DNA from 3 places in the Comamonas guangdongensis genome. Region 2 is predicted to be linked to each of the others. Evidence: predicted binding sites of a transcription regulator. Region 2 holds the regulator's gene; each other region holds the start of a gene.
The links. Region 2 encodes HrcA, which represses chaperone genes, less so after heat shock. Its sites were predicted from a motif close to TTAGCACTCNNNNNNNNNGAGTGCTAA; they were not measured.
Positions count from the first base shown of each region.

Region 1: a site for HrcA is predicted at 8,908-8,934, ahead of groES (co-chaperone GroES). Genes of this name have one in related genera too.
Region 3: a site for HrcA is predicted at 9,014-9,040, ahead of rpoH (RNA polymerase sigma factor RpoH). Genes of this name have one in related genera too.

Region 1 covers NZ_JBFYGN010000017.1:21,357-31,392, reverse strand. Annotated here, with positions in the region: gene AB6724_RS14695 (adenosylcobinamide-GDP ribazoletransferase) at 1-522, opposite strand, end outside; gene ilvA (threonine ammonia-lyase, biosynthetic) at 580-2,133, opposite strand; gene AB6724_RS14685 (OsmC family protein) at 2,613-3,065, shown strand; gene coq7 (2-polyprenyl-3-methyl-6-methoxy-1,4-benzoquinone monooxygenase) at 3,193-3,810, opposite strand; gene AB6724_RS14675 (porin) at 4,140-5,249, shown strand; gene AB6724_RS14670 (porin) at 5,473-6,636, shown strand; gene groL (chaperonin GroEL) at 6,797-8,440, opposite strand; gene groES (co-chaperone GroES) at 8,533-8,823, opposite strand; gene AB6724_RS14655 (chemotaxis protein CheW) at 9,070-10,036, shown strand, end outside.
Region 2 covers NZ_JBFYGN010000003.1:159,723-169,758, forward strand. Annotated here, with positions in the region: gene creD (cell envelope integrity protein CreD) at 1-1,061, opposite strand, end outside; gene creC (two-component system sensor histidine kinase CreC) at 1,169-2,620, opposite strand; gene AB6724_RS03785 (winged helix-turn-helix domain-containing protein) at 2,626-3,333, opposite strand; gene rapZ (RNase adapter RapZ) at 3,348-4,274, opposite strand; gene recN (DNA repair protein RecN) at 4,279-6,036, opposite strand; gene AB6724_RS03800 (NAD kinase) at 6,039-6,935, opposite strand; gene hrcA (heat-inducible transcriptional repressor HrcA) at 6,965-7,972, shown strand; tRNA gene AB6724_RS03810 (tRNA-Ile) at 8,025-8,101, shown strand; tRNA gene AB6724_RS03815 (tRNA-Arg) at 8,216-8,292, shown strand; gene AB6724_RS03820 (CHASE2 domain-containing protein) at 8,344-10,036, opposite strand, start outside.
Region 3 covers NZ_JBFYGN010000010.1:141,212-151,247, forward strand. Annotated here, with positions in the region: gene AB6724_RS11250 (SCO family protein) at 1-81, shown strand, start outside; gene AB6724_RS11255 (putative bifunctional diguanylate cyclase/phosphodiesterase) at 301-2,094, shown strand; gene AB6724_RS11260 (DUF6999 family protein) at 2,125-3,030, opposite strand; gene AB6724_RS11265 (iron-containing redox enzyme family protein) at 3,043-4,974, opposite strand; gene AB6724_RS11270 (fatty acid desaturase) at 4,991-5,923, opposite strand; gene AB6724_RS11275 (sterol desaturase family protein) at 5,924-6,655, opposite strand; gene AB6724_RS11280 (Bug family tripartite tricarboxylate transporter substrate binding protein) at 6,907-7,896, opposite strand; gene rpoH (RNA polymerase sigma factor RpoH) at 8,038-8,982, opposite strand; partial or broken gene AB6724_RS11290 (IS110 family transposase) at 9,977-10,036, shown strand, end outside.

The DNA.
Region 1 (10,036 bases), on a different contig from region 2:
GTTGCGCATCAGAACCAAAGGCGCAAAGCGCGAGAGCACATGCGCGCTGCACAGCAGAACCATCATGGGAACCGGTCCCCAGAATGGCGTGACGCCGGCCATCAGCAGGGCAATCAGCGCTATCTTGGTCAGCAGCACCATGACCAGCGTCATCACGCCATAGGCACCGAGGCGGGAGTCCTTCATGATCTCCAGCGCGCGCTCGGCCGGCACCAAGCCGCCCAGGCCGTCGGCCACATCGGCCAGGCCGTCTTCGTGAAAACCGCCGGTCAGCCACAGCGTGCCCGCGGTGCTGATCACGGCGGCCAGCAGCACCGTCCAGGGGTTGGAGGGTGCCAGCCACTGCGTCAAGCCGAGCAGCAGCGCCGCCCACAGTCCTACCAGCCAGCCCACGCCCGGCAGGTGGGCGGCGCTGGCGCGCTGCAGTTCGGGGCTCCAGCCCACCCAGGCTGCCAGCCGCCCGGTGACGGGAATGCGACTGAAGAACTGCACGGCCAGCAGAAAGTGGCGCAGGGCTTGCATGGGGTCCGCTCAGTTATCCAAGGCCAAGCCCAGGCGCGCGGCGGCTCAGGGAAGAGGTCATTTCAGGAACAGCTGGTAGGCCGGATTGCTGGTCTCTTCCACCCAGGGGTAGCCCAGGTTCTTGAGGAAGGCCTCGAACTTCTTGCTGTCCTTGGCCGGCACCTGCATGCCGACCAGGATGCGGCCGTAGTCCGCGCCCTGGTTGCGGTAGTGGAACAGCGAGATGTTCCAGGTGGGCGCCATCAGGCTCAGGAACTTGAACAGCGCACCCGGACGCTCGGGGAAGACAAAGCGCAGCAGGCGCTCGTCCTGGGCCAGCGGCGAATGGCCGCCCACCATATGGCGCAGATGTTCCTTGGCCATCTCGTCCATGGTCAGGTCTATGGCGTCGAAGCCGTTCTTCTGGAAGTTCTTGGTGATCTTTTCGGATTCACCCTTGGCCGCGGTGGTCAGGCCCACGAACACATGGGCCTTGTCTTCGTGGCTGATGCGGTAGTTGAACTCGGTCACGCTGCGCGGGCCGCCGGGCAGCTTGCCCACCACCTCGCAGAAATGCTTGAAGCTGCCGCGCTCTTCGGGGATGGTCACGGCAAACAGGGCTTCGCGCTCCTCGCCGACCTCGGCGCGCTCGGCCACGAAGCGCAGGCGGTCGAAGTTCATATTCGCGCCGCAGAGGATGGCGGCGTAGGTCTCGCCCTTGGTCTTGTGCTTGGCCACATATTGTTTGATGGCGGCCACGGCCAGTGCACCCGAGGGCTCGACGATGGAGCGGGTGTCGACAAAGATGTCCTTGATGGCCGCGCAGACGGCGTCGGTGTCCACCACCACATAGTCGTCCACCAGCTCCCTGGCGATGCGGAAGGTTTCCTCTCCGACCAGCTTCACGGCCGTGCCGTCGGCAAACAGGCCCACATCGGGCAGCTCCACGCGCTGGCCCGCGGTGACGGACTGCAGCATGGCGTCCGAATCCTTGGTGTGCACGCCGATCACCTTGATGTCGGGGCGCACGGCCTTGATGTAATTGGCCACGCCGCTGATCAGGCCGCCGCCGCCGATGGCGACAAATACGGCATCGAGGCGCGGGCTGCCGAGCTTTTGCAGCTGGCGCAGCATTTCCATGGCAATCGTGCCCTGGCCGGCGATTACATCAGGATCGTCGAAGGGGTGGACAAAGGTCAGGCTCTCGGTCTTTTGCAGCTTGACCGCGTGCTTATAGGCATCGGAATAGCTTTCGCCGGCCAGCACCACCTCGCCGCCCAGAGCGGCCACGGCGTCGATCTTGACCTGGGGCGTGGTCGTGGGCATCACGATCACGGCGCGGCAGCCCAGCTTTTTGGCCCCCAGGGCCACGCCCTGGGCATGGTTGCCTGCGGAGGCACAGATCACGCCTTTTTGCAACTGCTCGGCCGTGAGATTGGCCATCTTGTTGTAGGCGCCGCGCAGTTTGAAGCTGAACACCGGCTGCTGGTCCTCGCGCTTCAAAAGCACTTTGTTGTGCAGGCGGCGGCTGAGGTTCTTGGCAGGCTCCAGGTCGGACTCCACGGCCACGTCGTAGACGCGGGCGTTGAGGATGCGGGTCAGATAGTCGGCGGGGGTAAGTGCTTGGGACATGGGCAAAGAGTGCAGGGCAGTCGCTGGGCGCCCAAGCGTGGCACAGTGTTTGTGATGATCGGGCGCGGGAAATCCAATGGACTTGCGCCAGGCGAGAGGCAAGCCTCTCCATCAGGGAAGGGGCTTGCCCGGGCCGAATTTGCGCAAGTCGTGTTCAAACATCATAGGCGCTTGCCTGCTGCGCTGCTGTGCAGGTTCAAGAGGGACGGCGTGTCTGTCCGCGAAGCGCAGAAACCGGAAGGCAAAAAAAAGCCCCAAGCCGTGAAGCTGGGGGCTGAATCCACCATTAGAGGAGGTGGAGGAGACAATCGGTGCGATACAGATCAGGATCTTCCATGAATCTGCAGTCTATCTGAGGGTTTGACCTCGCAGTTAACGCTTGAGTTGTATTGTATGGACTTTTGTTTTTGCAGTGCACAAAAGATTCGGGTTTTTCTGGATTTGATGCAAAATTGCAACAGTTTCAAGAGGAGGCAGCAATGGAATGCACGGTAAGTTGGACGGGCGCAACCACGGGGATGCGCTCGGGCATGGGTTTTGTGGCGGAGACTGGCAGCGGTCATGTGCTCAACATGGACGGCGCTCCGGATGAAAAGAATCCGGCCAACGGCGGCCGCAACCAGGCGCCGCGCCCCATGGAAATGCTGCTGGCCGGTGCCGGTGGCTGCACCGCCTACGACGTGGTGCTGATCCTCAAGCGCGGCCGCCATGAGGTCCAGGGCTGCAGCGTCCAGCTCACTTCCGAGCGCGCGGAGACCGACCCCAAGGTCTTCACCAAGATACATATGCAGTTCACCGTCAGCGGCAAGAACCTGCCTCAGGCCGCCGTGGAGCGCGCCATCGCCATGAGCCATGACAAATATTGCTCGGCCACCATCATGCTGGGCAAGACGGCCGAGATCACCACCGGCTTCGAGATCGTTGAAGCCTGAGGCGAGTCTGGTTTGGCAGGGGGGGCTTCACTCAGCGCCTCCCCAGCCCAAGGCCCAGAGAGGGGCTGCGCCGCCTGGCAGCGAGGGCGACCTCCCTGGGGGAAGAGGCGCAGCGCCTCGGGGGGGGTCACACCTTGTGGGCCGTGATAGTCATTACCTTGGCGGCAAGGCGCATCAAGCCCTGGGCAATCGGGGGCAGCTGCATTGCCCCTTCATCAATGGCGGCGGCAGCGTGGCGCTCTTCATCCTCCTTCATGCGCTTCACCACGGCGCGCGAGGCTTCGTCCTCGTCGGGCAAACGGCCCAAATGGCTTTCCAGATGGGCAGAAACCTGGTTTTCGGTTTCGACCACAAAGCCTAGGCTGGCGGCATCGCTGAACTTCGCGGCGATTGTGCCGATCGCGAAAGCACCCGCAAACCAGAGCGGATTCAGCAGCGACGGACGATCGCCCAGAGCGTGAAGCCGCTCGCGCGTCCATGCCAGGTGGTCCATCTCCTCGCGCGCGGCCTGCAGCAGGTGCTCGCGCAGCTCCATGTCCTTGGTCACCATGGCCTGAGCGTTGTAGAGTGCCTGCGCGCAGACCTCGCCGACATGGTTGACGCGCATCAGGGCGCCCGAGAGCTTGCGTTGTTCATCACTTAGATCCGCTTCGGCAATGCCGGCCGCCGGCGAGCGTTCGGCGGCGATTGGGTCGGCAAACAGGGTGCGAAGAGCTGCATCGGCAGCGGTCAGTAACTTGTCCATGGCTAAAACAGCAGTGCGGCGCCCGGGAATGCGCCAATGCCCGTAAGGTACACCAGAGTGCCTCTCCCGCAGCTTGCGCTGGGGCAATGCTAGGTTGGAACCCCTAGGTGGGGACCCCATGATGCGCTGCGGTAGTTTGTTGCGGTAGTGCAACGAAAAAGTGGCGAATCGGCCGGTTTTGGGTGAATTCCTTTGCGCTGGGTGCGGGGGTCTGGTGCAATAGACCCAACTTCCCCACCAGGAGGTTGGCGCGGGAAACCGGTGGAGCTCGAGGCTCAAGTCTCTCTCCCATAGAACCGGCGCCCTTCTAAACCTTGGAGTAACTCGTAATGAAAAAATCTCTGATTGCCCTGGCAGTGCTGGCCGCTTCCGGCGCCGCAATGGCTCAATCTTCCGTGACCCTGTTCGGTATCGTTGATACCGGTATCGGCTATGTGAACCACTCTATCGATGCCAAGGGCAATGACACTGGTAGCCGTTATGGCGTTGGCACCAGCGGCAACGCTACCAGCCGTCTGGGCCTGCGTGGCACCGAAGACCTGGGTGGCGGTCTGAAGGCTGGCTTCTGGCTGGAAGGTGAAGTGTTCGGCGACGACGGCAATGCTTCGGGCCTGAACTTCAAGCGCGAATCCACCGTGCGTCTGTCCGGCAACTTCGGTGAAGTTCGCCTGGGTCGTGAAACCACCCCCACTTTCCGTACTTCCCTGAAGTATGACGTGTTCGGCGCTACCGGTATCGGCCAGTTCATGGGCTACCGCGACTGGGCTGGCAACAAGATTGCTGACAGCGATGGCATCCGTGCTAACAACATGGTGTCCTACTCTTCGCCCAACTTCAACGGCTTCACTGCCAACATCAGCTACGCTTTCGACGAGAAGGCTGCTACTTTTGCAGGTAACAACAAGATCGGTCGTTACGTCGGTGGTAACGTTGGCTACGACAACGGCCCTCTGAGCGTGACTCTGGCCTATGGCACCATCAAGTCTGCTGCCAATTTCGGCGCTCTGGGTAGCGACTCCGCTGACCGCGACGAAGTCGAACTGGGTGCTTCCTACAACTTCGGCGTTGCTAAGCTGACTGGCTTGGCTCAGCAAGTGAAGTACAAGGCTGACAACGTCGGCGCCAGCGGCAAGTTCAACAACTACATGATCGGCGTGTCCGCTCCTGTGGGTGGCGTGGGCGAAGTCAAGGCTCAGTACGCTTACTACGACCAGAAGGGCTTCAACACCAAGGCTCAACAACTGTCGCTGGGCTATGTGCACAACCTGTCCAAGCGTACAGCTCTGTACGGTACTGTTGCTTTCATGAAGAACAACGGCGCAAACGACAATTCCCTGGGTTCCAACCTGGGCCTGCAAGCCAAGGGCGTGTACAAGGACGCCGTTGCATACGGTCAGAACCAAACCGGCGTGCAAGTTGGTATCCGCCACGCTTTCTAATCAATTGCTGGCGTAAGCCAGTGACTGTTTAAAAGCAAAAAAGGCCTGTCGAAAGACAGGCCTTTTTGTTTGGCAGGGGTTAAGCCTTAAAGGGTGATTGCTGAGGGGTGATTGCTAAGAGGGAAAGGCCTGTGTTGCGCTTGCGCCAATGCGCACGCAGTTGCGGGGGGCATTTCTAGAATGAAATTTCCACCAACCAACTATTAGCAAGAGAGACAACGCAATGGCTTCTTCATTTGTGAAAACCACGATTGCATTCGCTGTTCTGGGAGGAATGGCTTCGCTGGCATCGGCGCAGAGCAGCAGCGTGCAGCTGTATGGCATCGTGGATGCGGCGATCCGGCATACGAATAATGAAGGTCCTACCAAGAGTGGTCTGACCAAGATGATTGGTGGCGGCATGTCCCAAAGCCGCTGGGGCATCAATGTCACCGAGGATCTGGGTGGCGGGCTGTCTGCGATCGCCAACCTGGAAAACCGTTTCACCACAGACGATGGGGTGACGCCTGCACCGGGGCTCACATATTTCGCCCAATCGTGGGTGGGCCTGCGCAGCAAGAGCTTTGGCCAGGTCACCATGGGACGCCAGTACAACGTCCTGTTTGATCTGGTGACGAGCTCCTATGCCTCGTTCCCGTATTCTCCCTATATGGAGGCGTACAAGCCCGAGCTCGGCATGGCCATGGGCGCGCGCGCCAACAATATGCTGAAGTATGTTGCCGAGTTCGGTCCCGTGCGCGCGGGTTTGCAGTATTCCTTTGACGAGGGCAATACCGTCTCCAAGAAGGGCGCGGGGGTGGATTTGTCACCCGGTGCGGCTCTGAAAACCGCGGGCGGTTACCTGCGTTATTCGGATCAGGGTATTTCCGCGGGTGCTGCTTATCTGAACACGAGTTTGCCGGGTGGGACCAAGGTTGATGCCTGGACTCTGGGTGGTTCGTATCGTACAGGCCCCTGGTATCTGATGGCCGGCTATGCCGTCAACAAGCGCAAGGATTTGCAGGGTGGCCCCGTCAATAATGCGGTGGATATTGGTGTTCTTAACTCATTCTGGACCGGCGCCTCAAATGGTGGCTTCGTGGCTGGAAGCACTCCTCTGAATGCCGCCAACAAGCGGGAAATGTTCAAGATCGGCTTTGGCTATCAGATCACACCTCAGCTGAATGCCGGTCTGCATTACTACCACGCCAAGCAGAGGGGCTCGGCAACCGGTGATTTCAACGGCAAGGCCGATTTCATCGTGGCCGTCGCCGACTATGCGTTCTCCAAGCGCACCGACGCCTATTTCGGTGTTGATCACACAAAAGTCAAGGGTGGGGTGCTGGATGGCACCAATGGCGCCACCTCGCGTACCGGCATCACTGTCGGCCTGCGTCACCGCTTCTAAGCCAAGTCCTCAAATAAGAAGCCAGCCAATTATTGGGCTGGTTTTTTTATGTACTGAGCGGCATGTGCAAAGCAGCTGAATGTGAAAAAGGCCGCAAATGCGGCCTTTTTCTTGGTGCGGAACTGGAGGGTTCGAAACCCTCCAGTCAGCAGCGGAGCAATTACATGCCCATGCCGCCCATGCCGCCCATGCCGCCCATGTCGGGCATGGCAGGTGCTGCGTCAGCCTTGGGGGCTTCGGCAATCATGCACTCGGTGGTCAGCAGCAGGGAAGCCACGGAAGCGGCATTCTGCAGTGCGGTGCGGGTCACCTTGGTGGGATCCAGGATACCCATTTCCAGCATGTCGCCGTAGGTGTCGTTGGCGGCGTTGAAGCCGAAGTTGCCTTGGCCCTTGAGCACGGAATCCACAACCACCGAAGGCTCGCCACCGGCGTTGGCCACGATTTCGCGCAGAGGAGCTTCCACGGCCTTCAGCACCAGCTTGATGCCGGCGTCTTGCTCGGCATTGCCGGTAGCCAGAGCGCCCACGGCTTGCTTGGCGCGCAGCAGAGCCACGCCGCCGCCGGCCACGATGCCTTCTTCCACGGCAGCACGGGTGGCGTGCAGGGCGTCTTCCACGCGGGCCTTCTTTTCCTTCATTTCGACTTCGGTGGCAGCGCCCACCTTGATCACGGCCACGCCGCCGGCCAGCTTGGCCACGCGCTCTTGCAGCTTTTCGCGGTCGTAGTCGGAAGTGGCTTCTTCGATCTGGATGCGGATCTGCTTCACGCGGGCTTCGATTTCGTCAGCCTTGCCAGCACCGTCGATGATGGTGGTGTTTTCCTTGCCGATTTCGACGCGGGCAGCCTGGCCCAGGTCTTCCAGGGTCACCTTGTCCAGCGACAGGCCCACTTCTTCGGCGATCACCTTGCCGCCAGTCAGGATGGCGATGTCTTCCAGCATGGCCTTGCGGCGGTCGCCGAAGCCAGGAGCCTTCACGGCCACAACCTTCAGGATGCCGCGGATGGTGTTGACCACCAGGGTTGCCAGGGCTTCACCTTCGACGTCTTCGGCAATGATCAGCAGGGGACGGCCGGCCTTGGCCACGGCTTCCAGCGTGGGCAGCAGGTCGCGGATGTTGCTGATCTTCTTGTCGAACAGCAGCACGAAGGGATTGTCCAGCAGGGCAACTTGCTTTTCGGGATTGTTGATGAAGTAGGGCGACAGGTAGCCGCGGTCGAATTGCATGCCTTCCACGACATCCAGTTCGTTGGCCAGGCTCTTGCCTTCTTCAACCGTGATCACGCCTTCCTTGCCGACCTTGTCCATGGCCTGGGCGATGATCTCGCCCACGTCGGAGTCGGAGTTGGCGGAGATCGTGCCCACTTGAGCGATTTCCTTGGAGGTGGTCGTGGCCTTGGATTGCTTCTTCAGCTCTTCCACCAGGGCGGCGACAGCCTTGTCGATGCCGCGCTTCAGATCCATGGGGTTCAGGCCGGCGGCCACGTACTTGGAGCCTTCGCGCACGATGGCTTGCGCCAGCACGGTGGCGGTGGTGGTGCCGTCACCGGCGATGTCGTTGGTCTTGGAGGCCACTTCCTTCACGAGCTGAGCGCCCATGTTCTGCAGCTTGTCCTTCAGTTCCACTTCCTTGGCTACGGACACGCCGTCCTTGGTCACGGTGGGGGCGCCGAACGAGCGCTCCAGCACCACGTTGCGGCCCTTGGGGCCCAGGGTAACCTTGACCGCATTGGCCAGGATGTTCACGCCTTCAACCATGCGTGCACGTGCTTCACCGCCGAAAACTACGTCTTTTGCTGCCATTTTTGGCTCCTAAAGAATTGGGTTCAAATTAACTGCCAACGCTTATTAAGCAATCGTCAGCAGCTATGAAGATGAGAGGTGTTCGGGAAGGATTACTTCTCGACGACTGCGAACAGGTCGTCTTCCTTCATGACCAGCAGCTCGTCGCCGTTGATCTTCACGGTCTGGCCAGAGTATTTGCCGAACAGAACGCGGTCGCCGACCTTCACGTTCAGAGCGATCAGCTCGCCCTTGTCATTGCGCTTGCCGGGACCCACGGCAAGCACTTCGCCTTGGTCAGGCTTCTCGGTGGCAGCATCAGGGAGCACGATGCCCGAGGCTGTCTTGGTTTCGTTTTCGAGGCGCTTGACGATCACGCGATCGTGCAGGGGACGCAGGTTCATACCAACTCCTAAATACATCAACAAAGTTGAAACAAGACTTGCCAGCCATCCTGGCCGACATTCGGAACATGTGGGGCAAAGCTGTTAGCACTCAACCCCCTCGAGTGCTAATAATAAGGCAATTTTTTCCGCTTTCAAGAGCCTGCCCTGGAGGATCTCAGGACAAGCAGACCAGAGGCTCGGGATTACCCCGGGCGCTTCCTAACATGTTTTTACAAACAGGCCCGGGTTTTGCTCAGCCAAGGCATGCTTCAGAAAAACACCACAGCCCCGGCGGAGCGCACCCAAGCTGCGCTGCAGACAGACGCCTTCGTCCCCCATATGCGCCAGGTGGTGCGCTGCGAGAGTTCGCTACAGGAGCTCAATCTGATGTGGCGGCTCATAGAGTCTTCGGCCAAGATGAACTGCCCGCAGGAAGCCCAGGCGCTGCTGCCCATGATGGCGGCCACGCGCGCCGGCTTCGAGCAGTTGGAGCAGGATCTGGTGCAGTCCATGGTCGCGCAGGCGGTGACGGGAGTCACGGCGGGCTTGGCCAGCCAGGCCCAGCACATCATCGACACCCTGGTGCGCAATCTTTACGAGCGCACCGCTGACGTGGGCTTTCTTGCCACGGATGCTGTGCTGTGTCGCTTTGTCTCGGGGCTGGACGCCGATGCGGCACCGATCAGACAGCGTCTGCAAGCCTATCGGAGCAAGTACACGGTCTATGAGGAAATCCTGCTGCTGGACCGCGAGGGGCAGGTGCTGGCCGGCACGCGGGAGATGGACGCTGCGCGTTCTCGCCAATGCAATGACGAGTTCGTGGCGCGGGCCTTGCAGAGTCAGAGCTATGTTCAGGTCTTTGGCGCCTCCGATGTGCAGCCGGATCGGCGCAGTGCACTGATTTATGCGCAACGCATGCTGAACCCCGTGACCGGGCAGCCGGCCGGAGTGCTGTGCCTGTGCTTCGACTTTGACGGCGAGATGCAGGGCATCTGGAGCCAGCGGCATGCCGCTGCAGCCCAGGGCGCTCAGGAAGCGGAGTCCAGCATCGCGCTGCTGCTGGATGAGCAGGGCTGCGTGCTGGCCAGCAGCGATGTGCACTGGATTGGTGTCGGCTCGCGGGTATCGCCTCACCAGCCTGGTGCGGGGGCGTTGCAAATCCATGGAGGGCGCACATATCTGGTGCAAGCAGCGCTGGCCGCAGCCTATCAGGGCTACCCGGGTCCCCGGG
Region 2 (10,036 bases):
AGATACTGGACCGGGTGGACGCGCAGCTTTTTCATGACTTCGAACAGGCCCACGGCCACAAAGGTCAGAACCACGAACAGGATGCCGTATTTGGTGGCCCGCTCGCTGAGTGAATAGACATTGACGGGATTGACGAACTCCGTGCTCATGGTTTCCAGGCAGGGGCCGCCGTCGTCCCTGGAGCGGGCTGCGGAGATGGAGTAGGCGTCGGCACCGCCGTCATAGCCCGAGCCGCAAAGAGCCTGCTGGCGATGGAAGGCGGTGCTGGCCGAGGTGGCGAGCGAGGAAAGTTCCCAGCTGGCCGTAAAGCCGCTGTGCGTGACTTCGCGACGGCCGGGCAGAAAGCTGCCGCCGAATGAGGGATGGGGCCAGTCTGCGGTCAGCGTGACCTTGCTTTCGCTGGCGATGGGCGTAAATGCCAGCTGCTCCGTGCCCAGCAGCTGCAGCTTGAGCTCGATGTTCAAGGCTTGGCCTTTCTTGAGCAGGCTGCTGTCGATGTCGGCCTGAATGCCTTTGCCGTAACGAGCCAGCGATGTGCCGGAGTCGACGGCCAGATCCTGGCCATTGGCCTGCAGGGTGGCGCTGCGAATGCCGCGTGGGTCGCTCAGGGCAAAGGCCAGAGAGACTTTCTGGCAGCGCACCACGGCATTGGGCTCGCTGGGCTTGGGCAGTTCCGCATATTGCGCGGCATTGGCAAAGCTGGCCGTGATCTGGTCGTGCAGCAAATAGGTGTTGATATGGTGCAGGCCGCGCGAGCGCTCTTCCATCCTGGCGTTGGCATCGTGGTTCAGCGTATCGGGCAGCAGCATGCGCTGGAACTCGCGTGTGCTGTATTCCACTTTTTTGCCATTGCCGGTGCGGGTGGTTTCCGTGCAGTTTTGCACCAATGCCGGGCCGATCAGGGTCTGCGACCCCGCCAGGCTGGAGACCACGCTTTGCACGGCGTGGTCGCGGTTGCGTATGCGGTCCCGGACCACATCCTGAATCATGGACAGGCCCGCCATGAGCAGGGCCAGAACGATCAGCAGTGAGACTGTCTTGAACAGCAGTCGGTTTTTCATGCGTGCTCCTGAAATTGAAGTTTCGGGAGGCAGTGTCTGCAGCGACTGTGTGGCTGAAATGAAGTCTGTGAAGCGGGTGTGAAGTCCTGCCGCAGATTGGCAGTCGTTTAACTTTCAGGAGCGAAGTCCAGTGTCACCGCAAGACCCGGCCGCAGATTGAGCACCGACATGCTGCCGCCATGCAGATGCATGATGCGGGTCACGATGGACAGGCCCAGGCCGGTGCCGCTGCGCTCGCCATTGGGTCTGGGGGTGGTGAAAAAGCGCTCGCCCAGGCGGGCGAGTAGGGGCTCGGGAACGCCGGGGCCTTGATCGCTGACGGTGATGCGCTGCGGGGCCAGCGCGATCTCGATGACTCGGTTTTCAGGCGAAAAATCCAGCGCGTTCTGCAGCAGATTGCTGATGGCGAGAGTGACGAGATCTGTCTCCCAGGGGCCGCTGCTGTCCTGTCCCTTGAGTTGCAGTTCTATGTTGCGCTGTTCTGCGCTGCTGCGCAGCGCCTGCATGGCTCGCTGTGCGCAGTCCAGCAGGCTGCAGCGAAGGCTTTTGTCCAGATGCTGGCGCTGCTCAAGCCGGCTCAGTTGCAGGAGCTGATCGATCAGGTTCTGCAGGCGCAGGCTCTGGTCCACCACCTGCGCGGCAAACATCTCCCTGTCCTGCGGCGGCAGCTCCTCCTGGAGCAGCTCGCCGGCGCCGCGTATGGCTGCGACCGGGCTTTTGAGTTCATGCGTGAGCGCGCGCACATAGCCTTCGATATAGTCGCGCCCCTCGAGTCGTTTGCGCATCACGTCCATGGCCTGGGCCAGCTCGCCCAGCTCACCCGGCATGCTGGGCACCCCGGTGGGCTGCAGGGCCTGGTCGGGGTGGGCGGACTCATGGAGCGTGGGCGCCTGCACCTGCTGGGCATAGTTGCGCAGCCGGCGCACATGGCTCACAAACCACCAGGTCACGGCGCAGCCCACAGCGGCCGAGAGCAGCACGAACAGCAGGCCGCCGCGCAGAATCTTGCGCTCCGCGTCGTCGACAATCTTCTGCACCGAGCGCGATGGCTTGGAAGCGGTCAGCACGCCGGCGATCCTGCCGTCCACCAGAATGGGGGCGGAGACATACATCACGCTGCTCGCCTCGTCCTGCTGGATCTCGCGCGTGGTGCGCGCGCCATACTCTCCGCGCAGCGTCAGGGCGATGTCCCTCCAGCGCGAATAGTCCTGGCCCTCGTCCTTGCCCAGCGAGTCAAACAGCACCCGGCCCTGCGCGTCGGTCACCGTGATGCGCATGTCCAGCGTGGTCTTGCGCGTGTCCCAGATCCAGGCCTGTATGGGCTTGTGCGTGTAGCCCGCGAGCCGGCTCGCGAAGCGCCCGTTATTGCCCGCCAGCTCGCCATCGGCCAGGTCCGCGCCGGCCAGGGTGGCCAGCGCATAGGCGGTCTCGACCAGGGTGTCTTCCGTCACCTTGCGCACGCTGGGCTTGATCTCCACCATGAACACGCGCAGCACAAAGAAGGCGGCCAGCCCGTTGATCAGGAAGAAGGCAAAGAACAGACGCAGGCCCAGGCGCATGGCGGCTATTCGGGCAGACTCAGGCTGTAGCCCAGGCCGCGGTGGGTGGTGATGAGCTCCTGCCCCGGCAGCTGCTCGCGCAGCTTGGCGCGCAAGGTCTTGATATGCGTGTCCACGGTGCGGTCCGCGCTTTCGCTGTCCAGTCCCCAGACCTGTTCCAGCAGGAAGTCCCGGCTCAATATGCGACCCGTGCTGCGCATCAGGCATTGCAGCAGCTGATATTCGCGACGCGTCAGATCCAGTGTCTGCGCATGCACCAGAGCACGCTGGCCCTGCTCGTCTATTTGCAGCGCAGGCGCAAGCCGGGCCTGGGTTTGGGGCTGAAATTGCCGGGACCGGCGCAGCAGGGCTCGGGTGCGCGCCAGCAGCTCGCGCGGGCTGAAGGGCTTGCTCAGATAGTCATCGGCACCCAGCTCCAGGCCCAGCACCTTGTCCATTTCCTCGCCCCGTGCGCTGAGCACGAGCACCGGCGCGATCGAGCCCGCCGAGCGCAGCTCCCGGCACCAGTCCAGGCCGTTGCCGTCGGGCAGGCCTATGTCCAGCAGCAGGGCGTCATAGCTGCCCAGCGCCCATTGCCGGCGGGCGTCGGCAAGCAGCAGGCAGTGGGTGACGGCCATGCCCTCGCGCTCCAGCGCATAGCGTATGGTGCGGGCGATGGCGGGGTCGTCTTCAAGCAGCAACAGCCGGGGCGCTGGGGGCAGGGCGCTGTACATGGCCGGATGCAAGCTCAGCGCGGCGCTTCGGGGGCTTGGGTCGGGCGCAGGAACTGTTCGGAGACCTGCAGAAAGCTGGCGCGAAAATCCAGCGCGCGATGGCGGCGCAGCGTGGGCCACTGCAGCTCGAACTGCTTGGCCAGGGCTTCGACCAGGAAGACCGAGCGGTGTTGCCCGCCCGTGCAGCCTATGCCTATCGTGACATAGCTGCGATGATCCCGGGCCAGCCGCGGCAGCCAGCGCTCCAGGAACTGCTGTATATCCTGCTGCATCTGTCGCACCTCGGGCAGGTCGCGCAAATAGTCTGCGACGGGCTGGTCCAGCCCCGTCAGCGGGCGCAGCTCGTTTTCGTAGTGCGGGTTGGGCAGCATGCGCACATCGAACATATAGTCCGAGTCCATGGGCACGCTGTGCTTGAACCCGAAAGACTGGAACAGCACCGTCATCTGTCCGTTGGGCACTTCGATGAGCTGCTTGATATAGCTTTGCAGCTGCGAGGACTTGAGGTCGCCGGTATCCACGACGACCGAGCGGTCGCGCAAGCTGCCCAGCAGCTCGCGTTCCTTCTCTATATCCAGCTCCAGCGCCTGCCGTCCCGAAGACAGCGAGCCCGGCGACAGCGGATGGCGCCTGCGGGTTTCGGAAAAGCGCCGCACCAGCGTGCTGGTGCTCGCATCGAGAAAAATCATGCGCGGCACCAGGCCCTGCTGCTTCAGGCGCTCCAGCTGCTCGGGAAGCTGGGGCAGGCCCTGGGCGCTGCGGGCGTCCATGGCGATGGCCACTTTCTCGTCGTGATGGGTGAGCTTGAGCTCGACCAGGGACTGCAGCAGCTCCGGAGGCAGGTTGTCCACGCAGTAATAGCCCGCATCTTCCAGCGCATGCAGCGCCACGGATTTGCCCGATCCGGACATGCCGCTGATCAGAACAATCTCCATAGACATGATTTCACACTCCCCTGACTTTGCTGCCCGGCTTGCGCGCAGCCGTTGCGGCCCTGCTGCTTCTGGATGAGGCAGCGGCGAAGGCATTGTTGCCCAATGGTTGACGAGACGACAATCTTGCCATGACCAGCATTTCTCTGGCGTGGGCCATGGTGGCCTCGGACAGATGCTCTCCGCCCAGCATGCGGGCCATCTCCATCTCGCGCTCCTCGCCGGCCAGCGGGTCCACGCTGCTGATGGTGGTGTTGGACTTGGGGCGCTTGGTCACGCGGTAGTGCTGGTCGGCATGGGCCGCGACCTGGGGCAGGTGGGTCACGGCCAGCACCTGGCGCGAATGGCCCAGCGAGTGCATGAGGCGGCCCACGGTTTCGGCCACGGCACCGCCGACGCCGGAGTCCACCTCGTCGAAGATCAGGGTGCCGGCCTGGCCCAGCTCGCTGGTGGTGACGGCGATGGCCAGCGAAATACGGGACAGCTCGCCGCCGGAGGCCACCTTGGCGATCGGCTTGGGGGTGGCACCGGTATGGCCCGCGACAAGAAAGGTCACGCCATCCGTGCCAGCGGGGCCGGCCGTTTCGGCAGACTCCAGCTGCACCTCGAAGCGGCCGCCCTTCATGCCCAGGCTTTGCATGGACTGGGTGATGGCGCGCGACAGGCGCGGTGCAGCCAGGCTGCGCTGCTGCGAGATCTGACGGGCTTCACTCTGATAGCGCTGGTGCGCGGCTTGTTCCGCGGAGCGCAGGGCATCGACGTCCACGGCCGCATCCAGCTGGCGCAGCTCCTGCTTCCAGCCTTCGAGCAGAGCCGGCAGCTCCTGGGGTGTGCGCTTGTAGCGGCGCGCCAGCTGCATCCATAGCGACAGGCGCTCGTCCAGATCGGCCAGCAGTTCGGGGTCCAGGTCGGCGCGGCGCAGATAGGCCTGGAGGGAGTGGCGCGCGTCGTGCAGCTGTGCCACGCAGGAGCCCAGCACATCGGCAATGTTCTGGAATTCGGGTTCCAGATGCTCCTGATCTTGCAGCAGATGGTGAGCCCTGCCCAAGGGATTGGCCGCGCCCGCATCCTCGTCTTCGAGCATCTGCAGACAGGTCTGGGCGGAATCCATCAAGGTCTGCGCATGCGACAGCCGCGTGTGCTGGGCATTGAGCTCCTCCCACTCGTCGGCGCGCGGCGAGAGCTTGTCCAGCTCGGCAATCTGCCACTGCAGGCGTTCGCGCTCGCGCTGCAGATTGTCCTGGGCGGCCAGGGCCTGCTCCAAGGCCTGGCCGGCCTGGCGCCAGTCCTGCCACAGGGTTTTGAGCTGCGTGCCATCTATGCCGCCGTAGGTGTCCAGCATGGCGCGTGCCGAGTCCGGACGCGTCAGGCTTTGCCAGGCATGCTGGCCGTGTATGTCTATGAGCTGCTCGCCCAGATGGCGCAGCTGCGTGGCCGTGGCGGGCGTGCCGTTGATCCAGGCGCGGCTGCGGCCCTGGCTGTCGATGACGCGGCGCAGCAGCAGCTGCTGCTCCTGCGCAAAGCCGGATTCGTCCAGCCAGGGCTGCAAAGAGGCGGGAGAGTCGAATTCCACGCAGATATCGGCCTGGCTGCAGCCTTCGCGCACTACCTGCGCATCGGCGCGTGCGCCCAGCACCAGCTGCAGGGCATCCAGCAAAATGGACTTGCCCGCGCCGGTCTCGCCGGTCAGCACCGTAAAGCCGGCTTGCCAGTCCAGATCCAGCGCCTGGACGATCACAAAGTCCCGCAGGACTATGCGCTTCAAGGCCATGGTCAGGAGCCCCCTTCGTTCCAGCCCAGCTTTTTGCGCAGGGTGGCGAAGTAATTCCAGCCCTTGGGGTGCAGAAAGTGCACGCTGTGATCGGCCCGGGTGACTAGGATGCGGTCGCCATGCTGCAGCGAAGCCAGCGACTGCATATCGAAATTCGCGCTGATATCGCGGCCGCCGGCCACCTCGATCATGACCTCCTGCGCGTCGGACAGGACGATGGGGCGGTTGGAGAGGTTGTGAGGCGCAATCGGCACCATGACCCAGGCCGGGGTCGAGGGGTGCAGCATGGGGCCGCCCGCCGAGAGCGCATAGGCTGTGGACCCCGTGGGGGTGGCCACGATCAGGCCGTCGGCCCGCTGATTGGACACAAAGCGTCCGCCGACCTCCACGCGCAGCTCCACCATGCCCGAGGTCGAGCCGCGGTTGACCACCACGTCGTTCATGGCCTGGGCTTCGAAAACGCAGGCGTCCTCGCGCATGACGCGGGCCTGCATCAGAGGACGCTCGTCCTCCTCGTACTCGCCCTGCAGAATCGGAGCGATCGAGGCCTCGAAATCCTCCAGCGCAATATCGGTGACAAAGCCCAGGCGGCCCTGGTTGATGCCCACCAGAGGCGTGCCGTAGCGCGCCAGATGGCGGCCGACGCCCAGCATGGTGCCGTCGCCGCCCACCACCAGACCGAGGTCGCAGTGCTTGCCCAGGCCGCCCACGTCCATGCTCGGATAGTCGGACAGGCCGGCATAGATGGCCGACTGGGTATCCAGAATCACCTCACACCCCAGACTGCGCACATAGGCCGCAATCCGTTGCAATGCCTGACCGGCCGCAGCAGACGGGGCTCCTGCTGCGGGAGTGTGGTATTTGCCTATCAAGGCAATATGGCGGAACGTGGATGTCATCTGGGAAATTACATCATTAAAATGAAATCATGCTCGACGAACGTGCCAAGTTATTGCTCAAAGCGCTGATCGAGCGTTATATCGCTGACGGTCAACCGGTAGGCTCGCGCACTCTCTCGCGTGCCTCCGGGCTGGAATTGTCGCCCGCCACCATACGCAATGTGATGGCCGACCTGGAAGAGATGGGCTTGATCATCAGCCCGCATACATCGGCGGGGCGCGTGCCCACGGCCAGGGGATACCGCCTGTTCGTGGACACCATGCTCACGGTGGAGCGCTCAGACCTTGTAACGCCCGATCTGGTGCCGGAGCAACCGCAAAAAGTGATTGCCAACGCCGCCCATCTGCTTTCCAACCTCTCCCAGTTCGTGGGCGTGGTCATGGTGCCGCGCCGCAGCTCCGTGTTCAAGCATATCGAGTTTGTGCGCCTGTCGGAGCGGCGTTTTCTGGTCATCATCGTCTCGCCCGAAGGCGATGTGCAGAACCGCGTGATCTTCACGGATGTGGATTACGAGTCTTCGCAGTTGGTGGAAGCCTCGAATTTCCTCAATCATCATTACGCTGGTTTGACCATGGAGGAGGTGCGTGCGCGATTGAAGATCGAGGTGGAGCAGCTGCGCGCGGAAGTCGGCGTGCTCATGCAGGCGGCCGTGAATATCGGCGCCGAAGTGATGAGCAGCAACGACCGCGAGGATGTGGTGATCGCGGGCGAGCGCAATCTGCTGTCGGTGAGCGATTTCTCCAGCGACATGGGCCATCTGCGCCGAGCTTTCGATCTGTTCGAGCAGAAAACCCAGATTCTGCGGCTGCTGGACTTCTCCAATCAGGCCGAGGGCGTGCGCATCTATATCGGTGGCGAAAGCCAGATCGTGCCTTTCGAGGACCTCTCGGTCGTCAGCGCGCCCTACGAGCTCGACGGCAAGATCGTGGGCACCCTGGGGGTGATCGGTCCCACCCGCATGCACTACGACAAAATGATCCAGATTGTCGATATCACGTCAAAACTCGTGAGCAATGCCTTGAGCCACAAGCGTTAGGCCCTACAATAGCCAAGTTTTTCCGGTGGCAGCCCAGGCTGTTGTCGGTGTTGGGGCGTTAGCTCAGTTGGTTAGAGCAGGGGACTCATAATCCCTTGGTCGTCGGTTCAAGTCCGCCACGCCCTACCAGATGCATCAAGCCTGCCATCGTTCGCGATGGCAGGCTTTTTCTTTGCTTGATTGCGAAAAAGTTGCCGATTTGGTCTGAGAGGCGTTTTTGCACTGCTAGAATACAACCCTGTTGCGGCTGTAGCTCAGCTGGATAGAGTACTTGGCTACGAACCAAGGGGTCGTGGGTTCGATTCCTGCCAGCCGCACCAAAACGTCAATCCTCAGAACCGAAAGGTTCTGGGGATTTTTCGTCTCTGGGCTCAGGCCTTGGGAATCAGCAGGATGAAAAGGCTGCCACGGCCGAGTTCGCTGCGGATCTGCAGGCTGCCGCCGTGACGCTGGGCCACGGTGCGTACAAAAGCCAGGCCCAGCCCGACGCCATCCTGGCGCTGATGCTGCTGCAGCCGCTCGAATGGCTGGCTGAGCCGCTGCAGCGAGGCCTGATCCATCCCTGGGCCGTGGTCGCGCACCGCGAAACCCCAGCATCCGTCCTGATCGATGAGGCTGCATTCCACGCAGGCGGCTGCAGACGCCGCTTCGGGCCGGCCGTATTTGATGGCATTGCTCAGCAGATTGACGGCCGCGCGGTGCAGCAGTCCCGGGTCGCCGCGCACCGTGGCTTCGGTTTCCGGCAGCTCGAACTGCAGCTGCACATTCTGCTTGCGCGCCTGGGCCCAGCAGTCGGCAACCGCCTGGTCGGCCAGCAGCCCCAGATCCAGGGCTTCGCTGCGATAGCTTTGCTGTTGCGCACGTGCGAGGTGGACAAAGTCGTCGGCCAGCTGCAGCGAGGCTTGCGCATAGCCTTCGATGCGTGCGAAGAGAGGCTCGTGCGCGGTCTCGGCGCTGGGGCCGCGCTGCATCTCCAGCAGCGTGATGATGGAGCCTATGGGCGCACGGATATCGTGCGAAATGAATTGCATGGCCTGGTCGCGCTGGGCCTGGGCGCTGCGCAGGTCGCTGATGTCCACCAGCGTGATGAGCCAGCCCGATGTGGGTTGGGACTCGAAGGCCTGGCTCAGCAGCATCAGAAAGCGGCCCTGCGCATCGCGCCCCTCGCTTTGGCGCGGCAATCGGGCCGCCAGCATGGCCTCGCGATCGAGCAGCGGCGCGCTGCCGGCTGTCAGGGCGTTGGAGCCGGAGCGATCCGCGTCGTCGACGCGGCTCAGTCCCGACAGCAGCAGGAGCAGATCGTCGCCGTGGCGCAGGCTCCGCCCCAGGCTCTGGATATAGCTGTGGGCCGCCGTATTGGCCAGCAGCACCTTGCCGTCGCGGTCGCAGACAAAGGTGGGCGATGGCAGCTGGCGCAGGCTTTCGCTCACAAAATGATGCAGGCTGCGCAACTGGCGCGAAGCCTGCTCCACGGCAGCGATGCGCCGGTCCAGTACATCGCTCCTCAAGGAGCCGGCGCTGCTCACCGGCAGGCCCTGGCCTTGCAGATCGCGCAGCTCCAGGGCCAGAAAGCGCGTGGCGGCGCGCAGGCGCAGCCAGCTCCACAGCGGGTAGGCCAGAGCCAGGCCCAGCAGGGCCGCGGCCGGCGCCGTCTGCACCTGGCTCCAGCGCGGGGCGAGGCCGGCCACCAGCAGGCAGGCGATGCCCAGGCCCGCACAGGCGAGCAGGCCGCCGGAAGGGCCGAACCAGACCAGGGCCAGCAGGCCCAGCACCACGGGCACCAGGTTCAGGATGCGGTCGAGCGTGGGCGAGGCCGGCTCCAGATGCGTGTCCAGCAGGATGCCGTTGAGCACATGGCCCAGCATCTCCACATTGGAGACCAGATGCGCATCAAAGCCTGCGGGGGCGCTGATGTTTTCGCCAAGACCGGCGGCCGTGGCACCGATCAGCACGTATTTGCCGCGAAATGCAGCGGCCGGGATATTGCCGCGCAGCACGTCGATATAGGCATAGGTCGTGAACGGGGAGGCGGGGCGCTGGGCACGGTTACCGGCGGGCTTTGCC
Region 3 (10,036 bases), on a different contig from region 2:
CAGGGTCGTTTGCGCATCTATGAGCGCTATGGTGCGGGCCCGCAGGTCCTGGCCCAGGACGTCAAGGCCCTGCTGGGCTGAAGCCCGGTTAGCAAGCATTTGCAAGTTGGGGAAACTCCTTGTCACACATTCATCTTTGATATAGCGCAAACAGATTGCTTGTTACGCTGCGCATAGTTGATGCCTTGAATCACTTGGTAGGGCCGACCGCCCGGCTGCGGAAGCCGGCGGCAGGCCTCTGATGCAGCATGAGGAGGTGCGGCACGCAGGAACGCCGGGGTGGATGCTAGGAGTGCGCATATGGGCGAGTGCCCTTTTTCCTCATTGACGGAACCCGTTTCCACCGCGGCGCTGGTCGAATGCCATAACCGGTTGGCTCAGGCCTTGTCCACCTGGGAGGCTGGAGCGGATACAAATGCTGTGCAGCTGCAGCGCTGGCTGTTGACGCAGCGCGAGCGCGACGCTCTGGATGCGGCTCCGGACGGCATTTTGCTGGTGGGGCGCGACGGCTGCATCATCGCAGCGAATGCCGCCATGCTGGCCATTTCGGGCTATGAGCGCGGTGAACTCGAGGGGCAGGGGCTGGACATCCTGCTGGCCCCGGACGTGCGCGCCACCCATGGCCACTATCTGCGCAGCTATTTTGCCCAGCCCTCGCGCCGGCCCATGGGCCTGGGCGGAGCGCTGTGGATGCAGCGCAAGCCGGGAGGCGCGATACCGGTGGACATCGCGCTAGGGTATTTCGGCCACGAGAGTCACGGGCTGGCCGTGGCTTTTGTGCGGGACGTGACCGAACTCAGCCAGATGCAGCAGCGCCTGAAGTTCCAGGCCACGCGCGACACCTTGACGGGGCTCAACAACCGCTGGCAGTTCGGCCAGGACCTGCAGGAGCAGCTCAAGATCGCCCAGGCCAATGGCGATGCGCTGGCCCTGCTGCAGCTGGATCTGGACAACTTCAAGGCCATCAACGACGGCTATGGCCATGCGGCGGGCGACCAACTGCTCAGGGAGGTGGCGCGGCGACTCAAGGCTCAGCTGCGCAGCGAAGGCATTCTGGCGCGCCTGGGTGGCGACGAATTCATGCTGCTGCTGGTGGGGGAGGGCGCGGCGCGCGCCAGGTTCTGGAGCGAGCAGATACTCGCGGCCCTGGCCATGCCTTTCAAGCATGACGGCCTGGCGCTGGACTTTGGCGCCAGCATAGGCATTGCGCTCTATCCCGACAATGCGCAGTCGGGCGACGACCTCATGCGTTTTGCCGACATGGCCATGTACAGCGCCAAGGCCCAGGGCCGGGGCAAGGCCGTGTTCTTCGAGCCCAGCATGGGCAAGGAAATGGCCGAGCGCGTGCTGCTGGCCGAACGGCTGCGCATGGCGCTAGGCTATGGCGGCCTGCAACTGCACTACCAGCCGCAGGTGGATGTGAAAACGGCCAGGGTGGTGGGCGTGGAAGCCCTGCTGCGCTGGAACGATCCCGTGCTCGGCAATGTCAGCCCGGCACGCTTCATTCCCGTGGCCGAGGCCTCGGGCCAGATCGTCGCCCTGGGCAACTATGTGCTCGATGCGGCCTGCAAGCAGATCGCGGCCTGGCTCAAGGCCGGGACGCCGCTGCGCGTGGCGGTCAATCTGTCGGCCTATCAGCTGCGCCAGGTGAATCTGGTCGAGCAGGTCGCCAGCTGTCTGCGCAGGCACGAGGTGCCGCCGCAATGGCTGGAGCTCGAGGTGACCGAATCCCAGGCCATGATCAACCCCGACCAGGGGCGCCAGGTGCTGGCCGAACTGGCCGAGCTGGGGGTCACGATTGCGCTGGACGACTTCGGTACCGGCCATTCGTCGCTGGCCTATCTGCAATACCTGCCGCTGCAGCGCGTCAAGCTGGGGCGCGAGTTCCTGCTGCCTTCGCCCTGCCGGGACCGGCTCATGGAGGGCATTGTCCACATGGCCCATGCGCTGGATCTGGAGGTGGTCGCCGAGGGCGTGGAGCAGAACGATCAGCTCCAGCTGCTGCGCGATATCGACTGCGAGTGCTTCCAGGGTTGGCTGCATTCCAGGGCCATGTCCGCCGACCAGATGCAGGCCTGGCTGGCCGTGGCTTGAGGCCCTCCAGGCCCGGAGGGGCTAGGTCGCCTAGGCGGCCTGCTGTATCCCGGCCAGCTCGCGTGCGGGAATCGGTGCTTCGCCGCTGGCCATGCGCATCAGCAGCGAATGCAGCATCTCGGTAGACAGTCCGTGCAGCACCAACCGGTAGGCCGCATACAGCGTGGACAGCGGCACCATGGGGTGCTTGTTGTTGAGCAGCACCAGATGTTCGGGCGAGGCCAGAATCTTGGCGCAGTAGATGGCGATGGTTTCGTCGAGCTGCAACGAGTTGCTGGCGCGCCAGAAGTCGTTGTCGGTCAGCAGCAGCTGGTAGACCGGCGTGTAGATTTCGATGGCGCTTTGCAGGTCCAGCAGATTCAGCCTGCCGCGCGGCATGTCCTCGAGCCTGAGATCCGGATCGTGGATCATGGAGAAGTCCGGCTCCGGCACGGCGACCAGCTGCTGCCCGTTTTCGCGCAGCGCCTTGTTCAGGCGGATCACGAAGTTGAACAGGTTCAGGTCGTGCCTGAGGAATAGCTCGTCCTTCACGTCGTCGATCTGCGTGGGCGTCAGCGGCGTGGTGCCAACCTTGGTCGGAGCGTTGGCGGCTACGAACTGCAGCACCTGCGAGCCCAGGTGGAAGTGGCGCATGATGAGCCAGTTGGCCTCGGGCGAGACGAAGTGGTTCATGCTGAAGGCCAGCAGCCGGTGCAGCAGCATGGAGTGGGCCCAGCGCTTGGGCAGAAAGATCTTGAGCGCCTGGATCACGATCATGCTCAGCCGCGCCAGCGGCCGGATGGCGGGCAGAAAGAACTGGCGCGATGCACCGCTGCAGTCGCGCAGCCAGGCGGCCTTGACCGCGTCGGGCAGGGGGGTGCTCTGGTCCAGATAGAGCGCCAGCCAGGGGTTGGGGTCGCGCTCGTCCCAGACATGGTCCTTGAACTCGTTCTTCATCGGGCCTTCCTCTTACTCGGCCAGCACATGCTGGAACTGCATCAGATACATGGCGGCGGTGTGGCGCGCCGTCTGCAAAATGGCCTGCTGGGCCGTGCCCGCGCCGTCCAGCTCCAGCGCCATCTGCACGGCCAGCAGCCAGCGCTCCAGATGGTTCTCGTCGTTGGCGCCGTGATATTCGAGAAAGCGGAAGGCGTCGGGCGGCAGCGGCAGGCTCTGGCGCAGCAGCGGCAGCAGGCTGGGCACGATGCGCTGGCCCGTGCCTTCGATGATGTAGATTGCGCCCAGCAGGCCTATGGGGTCGGGCGTGGCGGCCAGGCCGTGCAGATAGGCGTTGAGCGCTTCTCCGCCGGGGTTGCGGCGCAGTTTGGCCATATCGGTCTCGGTGCCGCCGGCCCTGAGGTAGTCGGCATGCAGGATCTTGAAGTCGTTCTGCTCGTCGCTCGCATGCAGGTCGATCAGCGAGGCCAGGGCCGCATAGTCGCCGGTCAGCGAGGCCGCGCCCTCGCGCATCCACAGGCTGCCTTCGCGCACCTGGGGAATCCAGTGGCTCATCCAGCGTACATAGTCGGTCGTTTGCAACTGGCGCGTGCGGATGCGCTGCAGCAGCGGCGTGCGCCAGACGCGCGAGCGGTAGTCCTGCCAGATGCTGGCCAGCTCGGTCAGCAGCGGCGCCAGCGCCGCGGGCGCGCGCGCCGGGTCGTGCGGTGCGGCGATGCCGGAGACATCGGGCAGCGCATCGTCGGCAATGGCTTCGGAGGCCTCGGTCCTATGAGGGAAAACCGCTGGCTGTGTTTGTGCAGCAGGCGCGTCAGCCTCCACTTCCCATAGCATGTAGCCGGCCGTGAAGCGGCCCGACTCGGGGATGAAGCACAGCAGCGTATCGCCGGCCTTGAGGCGCGCGCCTTCTTTTTCCAGGAACTCGGACAGCATGATGAAGATGGACGCCGCGCCGGTGTTGCCGCGCCAGGCCAGATTGCTCCACCAGCGCTCGCGCGGGATGGCCAGCTGGGCCTTGCCCAGCAGATCGTCGACCACGGGGATGAAGCGCTCCGACGAGTAGTGGCAGAGAAAATGGTCTATGCCGCGCTCGGGCACCCAGCCCTTGTGGGCCAGGTCCGCGTACTCATGGATGCAGACGTCGAACAGATGCGGCAGCAGGCGGATGTCCTGGCGCAGCGCCAGCGCGCCGGCGGCCTCGGCATCGCTCCAGGCGGGGAAGTCCAGATGGCTTTTGCTGCGGTCGGGCGTCATGCCCAGTTGCATGCACACGGGATAGTCGCCCGCAAAGCTGCGCAAATGGGTCCATTTGAGCTTGAGGCGCAGGCCGCCGGCCTGCGGCAAGGCCTTGGGGCCGCCCAGCAGCACGGCGCCCGCGCCGTCGGAAAGCATCCAGCGCAGAAAGTGGGCGTCGAAATCGGTGTCATAGCTTTGTGCCGCAAAGCGCGAGCGCTTGAACAGCCGCGACGGCATTTCGCTGGCCACCGACAGGGCCAGGCGGTGCGCACCGCTTTCCACGGCCATGGCGGCCGCCTGCATCGCGCCCACGCTGGCCGCGCACACGCCGTGAACCGACAGCGTTTCCATGGGCGGTGCGGCCATCTCGCCCTGGATCATGCTCGCAAAGCCGGGCATCAGCGCATCGCCGCCCGAGGAGCCGCTGGAGAGAAAGCCGATATCGGCCAGTGTCTTGCCGGCACCGTCCAGCGTGGACTGGATGGCCGAGGCCGCCATCTGCGCATTGCTGAACACGGTATGGCCCGCGTCATCGATGGCGTAGTGGCGGGTCTGGATGCCGTTTTCGGCGAGTATGCGACGCTTGATGCGCTCGGAGATGCGGTTCAGCGGGGCAACGAACGCATCCATGCCGGCGTTGTCCACCGGGGCGCCGGGCAGAAACATTCCGGCAGACTGCAGATAGACGTTCGAATAGGCAACAGGCATAAATCCTCAACAGGTTTTACTGAACAGCTTCGGGCGGCATTTGCGGCCGGGTGCGGGCTGCGGGCCGGACCAGGCCCAGCACGAACACGCGTCCCATATAGGGCAGCAGCCCGCCCTCGTTCAGCGCGGGTGTGACCCGCCGGCGGTAGATCCGGTCGTGCAGCGTGCTCAGCTCGGACCAGTGCGCATGCGGGCACTCGTGGTGTGCGGTGTGCAGGCCAATATTAAAAAGCAGGGGGTTGACCAGCCCCTCGAAGTTGCGCGCGTAGTTCAGCTCGATACCGGGAGTATTGCGCTGCGCTCTGGTCAGCGGTCTGCCGTCCGCGTGGGCATGCTGCAGATAGTTGGTGGCCAGCAGCCAGTGCAGGCCGTGGAGCTGGGGCACGATCACGAAGAGCAGCGCTTTCTGCCAGTCCAGCCAGAGAAAAAAGCCCCAGCTGGCCAGCCACAGCGCGTACTGCCCCATGCAGTAGCGGAAGGCGCCGGGCCAGTGCCGGCGCAGATTGCTCAGCCAGCGAAAGAACAGCGGGTAGAGCACCCAGGCGGCCTGCAGCGGATGGATCAGATAGCCCCAAAGGTGGTTGGTGTCGCCGCCGAACTCGGGGCGGTAGGTGCGTGCAATGTCCCTGGGGCCGTGGCGGAAGCGGTGGTGGTTGCCCACATGGGCGGGCCAGAACACAAAGGTCGGATGGCCCTGCAGCAGCGTGAGCCAGTAATCGGTGAAGCGGTTGCTCCAGCGGCCCCACCACATGCGCACATGGGTGTGGTTGTGGTGTATCACCCCCACGCCCAGCGTCAGGAACAGCTCCAGCGCATAGAGCACGAAGTGGAAGCCATGGCTCCACTGCCACCAGACCAGCAGCGGCATGAGCAGCATGTAGAACAGGGATTGCCAGTCGCGCCAGTGGCGCAGGCTGGGCAGCAGGCGCCGGCCGGGAGATTTGCGCATTCAGCGAGGACCGGAGGACTTGACCTGGGTGCGCATGATCCGGTCCATGAAGGCCAGCGAAAAGCCGTAGTTGCCGGCCGGCCGCGCATGATGCAGATGGTGGCGGCGGCTGGCGGCCAGCAGATGGCTGTCCGAGACCTTGGGGAAAAAGTCGTAGTTGGAATGGCCTATCGTGTTGAGGATCAGGCTCAGCACGGGCACCGCGGCCAGCGACCAGAAACTGAAGTCATGCACTACCATGGGCAGCAGGATGATGTTGCCCAGCATCAGCGCCTCGACGGGGTGAAAGCTGTAGGTGGACCAGGGCGTGGTCACCGTGGAGCGATGGTGATCCCCGTGATAGCGCACCAGTTGGCGCGTGTGCAGCAGGCGGTGGTTGATCCAGAAATGCACCTCGTTCCAGAGCAGCAGGGCGAGGATTTCCAGCGCGATGCGGCCGGCACCGGCCGCAGGCGCCAGATGTGCCCAGCCCAGCTTGAGGAAGCCCCAGGGCACGATCGTGCCCAGGCCGAAGACCAGGACGGAATTGAAGGACAGGCGCCGTTCGCGTTGCAGCTGATCGGGCTTGAGCGGGCGCGTATCCAGCGTCCGTCCCAGGCCGTGGTGCGCCAGCCAGCGCGTGAATGCACTCATGCCCCAGCCGCCCAGCAGATAGAGCGTGCCGAAAGAAACCAGCCCCAGTGCCATGACTTGCCAGGCATTGAGCTGTATGAACCAGGTACCAGCGTCCATGAAGGCTCCAAAAGCGGTGGCGCTGCCCTAGATAAAACAATGCGCCCAATGGCATAGCGTAAACGTATGCCTGTCGGGCGCATGATAAGGGATGCGGTAGTAGCTCTATCCGATACCCAAAGGCGTATCAATCGAGCAAGGCGGTCTTGAAACCGGGACATCCCAGACGAGAAGCACTGGGCAAGAGCCCAGGCGGCCCGCCGCCTTGCGGCGAAGCTGCGGTCTCCCCCCGGAAGAGAAGGAGCGTGCGATTACTGCGCCGTGATGTGCTGTTCGCGGATGATGGTGCCCAGGGCCTTCACATCCTGCTGGATACGGTTGTGCAGGCCTTCGGGCGAGCTGCCCACCGCCTGCCAGCCTTGCATGGCCAGCTTCTGGCGCATTTCGGGGCTGCGCACGATTTCGCTCACGGCAGCCGCGAGCTTTTCCACATGGGCCTTGGGCATGGACTTGGGTGCCGCCACGGCGTTCCAGATCTCGAGGTCGAAGTTGTTGATGCCCAGGTCCTTGAGGCTGGGCAGTCCCGGAGCCAGCGGGCTGCGGGCCGCCGAGGTCACGCCTATGCCGTGCAGCTTGCCGGCCTGGATCTGGTTCATGGCCAGCGCCGGCGGCAGCATGGACAGCTGCAGATCGCCCCCCTGGATGCCGTTGAACACCTGAGGGTAGCCTGTGTAGGGCACGTGGACGGCCTTGATGGTCGAGCGGCTCTTGAGCAGTTCCATGCCCAGATGGCCCACGGTGCCCACGCCGGGCGAGCCGTAGCTCCATTTGTCGCCGGCCTTGGCGGCCGCGTCGAGGAAAGCCTTGCCCTGGGGTGCCGAGGCCGGAGCCACCAGCACCAGCGGCGCCACACCGATCAGGCTCACGGGCTGGAGATCCTTGACCGGGTCGTAGCGCACCGCGGGGTTGAGCAGCTTGGCAATCGTCATATTGCCGTTGATCATCACGCTGAAGGTATAGGCGTCGGCCTTGGCCACATATTCGCCGGCGATATTGCCGCCCGCGCCCACGCGGTTTTCCACGATGATGGTCTGGCCCAGCTTTTTCTCCAGCGGCTCGGCCAGTGCGCGGGCCGTGAGGTCGGGGGAGGAGCCGGCGGGGAAGCCCACGATCAGGTGCAGGGGCTTGTCGGGCCAGTTGTCGGCGGCCATGGCTGCGGGGAGCGTGGCGGCGGCCAGCAATGCGGCTGCGGCGGCAGCCAGTCGGCGGCGAGACAGATTCTTCAAGGTATGGGCAGGCATGGCAGGTCTCTGGAGTCTTGTCGGTATGGATGCCGGTCGCGACGCTGGCGGCATCGCGCCGAAAAATAAAAAACCCGGAAATTATCCGGGTTTGAGGTTCAGCATTTCTGCCTTTTTAGGCGCTCAGGCGCAAGTTGGCGTTCAGGCAAACTCCGCCAGCGCTTTTTTCATCTTCTTCATGGCCGCGACCTCGATCTGGCGGATGCGCTCGGCGCTCACGCCGTACTCGGCAGCCAGCTCATGCAGCGTCATGCCGCCCGAGCCGTCATCGTTGACCTTGAGCCAGCGCTCTTCCACGATGCGACGGCTGCGCGCGTCCAGACCTTCCAGCGCCATGCTCAGGCCGTCGGTGGCCAGATGGTCGCGCTGGCGCGACTCGATCATGGCCGTGGGCTCGTGGCTGGCGTCGGCCAGATAGGCGATGGGGCCATAGGCCTGCTCGCCGTCATCGCTGGGCGAGGGGTCCAGCAGCACATCGCCACCGGCCAGGCGGGTTTCCATCTCGATGACTTCCTCGCGCTTGACGTTGAGCTTGGCCGCCATGGCGTCAATCTCGTGTGTCGTGAGGGTTTCACGCATGACGGCATCGTCGTCGGCCAGGGCCGCGTCCGACTTCATGTCATGCTTCATCGAGCGCAGATTGAAGAACAGCTTGCGCTGGGCCTTGGTGGTCGCAACCTTGACCATGCGCCAGTTCTTCAGGATGTATTCGTGGATCTCGGCCTTGATCCAGTGCATGGCGTAGCTGACCAGGCGCACGCCCTGGTCCGGGTCAAAGCGCTTGACCGCCTTCATCAGGCCCACGTTGCCTTCCTGGATCAGGTCGCCATGCGGCAGGCCATAGCCCAGGTACTGGCGGGAAATGGAGACCACCAGGCGCAGATGGGACATCACCAGACGCCCGGCGGCGTCCAGATCGTTGTTCTCTTTGAGTTTGCGTGCGTATTCCTGCTCTTCCTCTAGGGTGAGCATGGGCAGACGGTTCACGGCCGAGATATAGGCATCCAGGTTGCCCAGCGGTGGTACCAGAGCCCAAGGGTTCGCGGGTGCCAGGGCAGTAGCAATGGAGCCGGAGGCAGATTTCATTGCAGATTTCCTTTCTTCCATGATCTTCATGTTAGCACTCCATTAGAAGGAGTGCTAAAGACAAAGTTCCCGAGGATTTGTCGCTGCTCAATAGTGTGCGATCTCCGTGTAAACCCTTGGTAAACAAAGGCTTTTGTCGATTCTTCTTGAGTTTTGTACTTTTCTCACTCAGTGTTGTACTCATTTGCGAACCATTTTTTAATTTAAATCATTGATTTAGCTGAATAATTTTGGTTATTGGATAGTTCTCACTATCCTGATTTGCTATGTTTTTAAGCAAAATCGCTCAAAAAAGTCGAACTTATTAACGTGTTATTTTGTTCGTGAGCCAATCCGTCTGGGATCAATGGCTGCGCTCGCTCATGGAAGCCTTGGCTGGTGCCGCAATGCTGGATCTGCAACTGAAGTCATTCACCTTTTGAATTCCACGCCTAACTCAGCACGGTTCGGGGAGCACTGCAGGGGGTGTTTCGGAGGAAGCCGCTCCAGTGCGGCGATGTGGCTTCAGGGGGCATCCTGTACACCTGGGTCCAGTTGCCGAGCAGGTGAATCAGCTCAGTCCGTGAGAACAAAGTTCGTCGAGCAGCAGACTCTAAATTCGGCACTGACGGTCATTACCTCAGAGGGTTGCGTGTAGACGTAGGTGGGTCTGGAAGCCACACCACATGCACAACTGAGGGCCGCTCGCCCTCTCCGCTGTAGCGGGTTAAACAGTCATGAAGCTGGTCACAGGCTGCAATAGGCTGGCTGCTGTCAGCCAACTCAGCATGGTCAATGGCTGCTCCCACCCAAAGCTGTCATTGCACGGAGTCTTCCTAGCAGGTCCTCTCTACACCTCATAGCTGTCGCTGGAGTGTTATTAAGGCCAAGTGACCGCTTTTGCATGCGTTGAAGTGGTGCTGTCGAATACGAAGGGACTTTCCTAGCCCAGCGCTGGTGCGCGAAGTTCAGCATGGATGCCCGGAAGTCCTATCGGATTCGACTGGAGAATGCCATGACTGAGCTGACCTATGGGCCCATCGTGCGAGTGGGCGTTGATCTTTCCAAGCGGTTC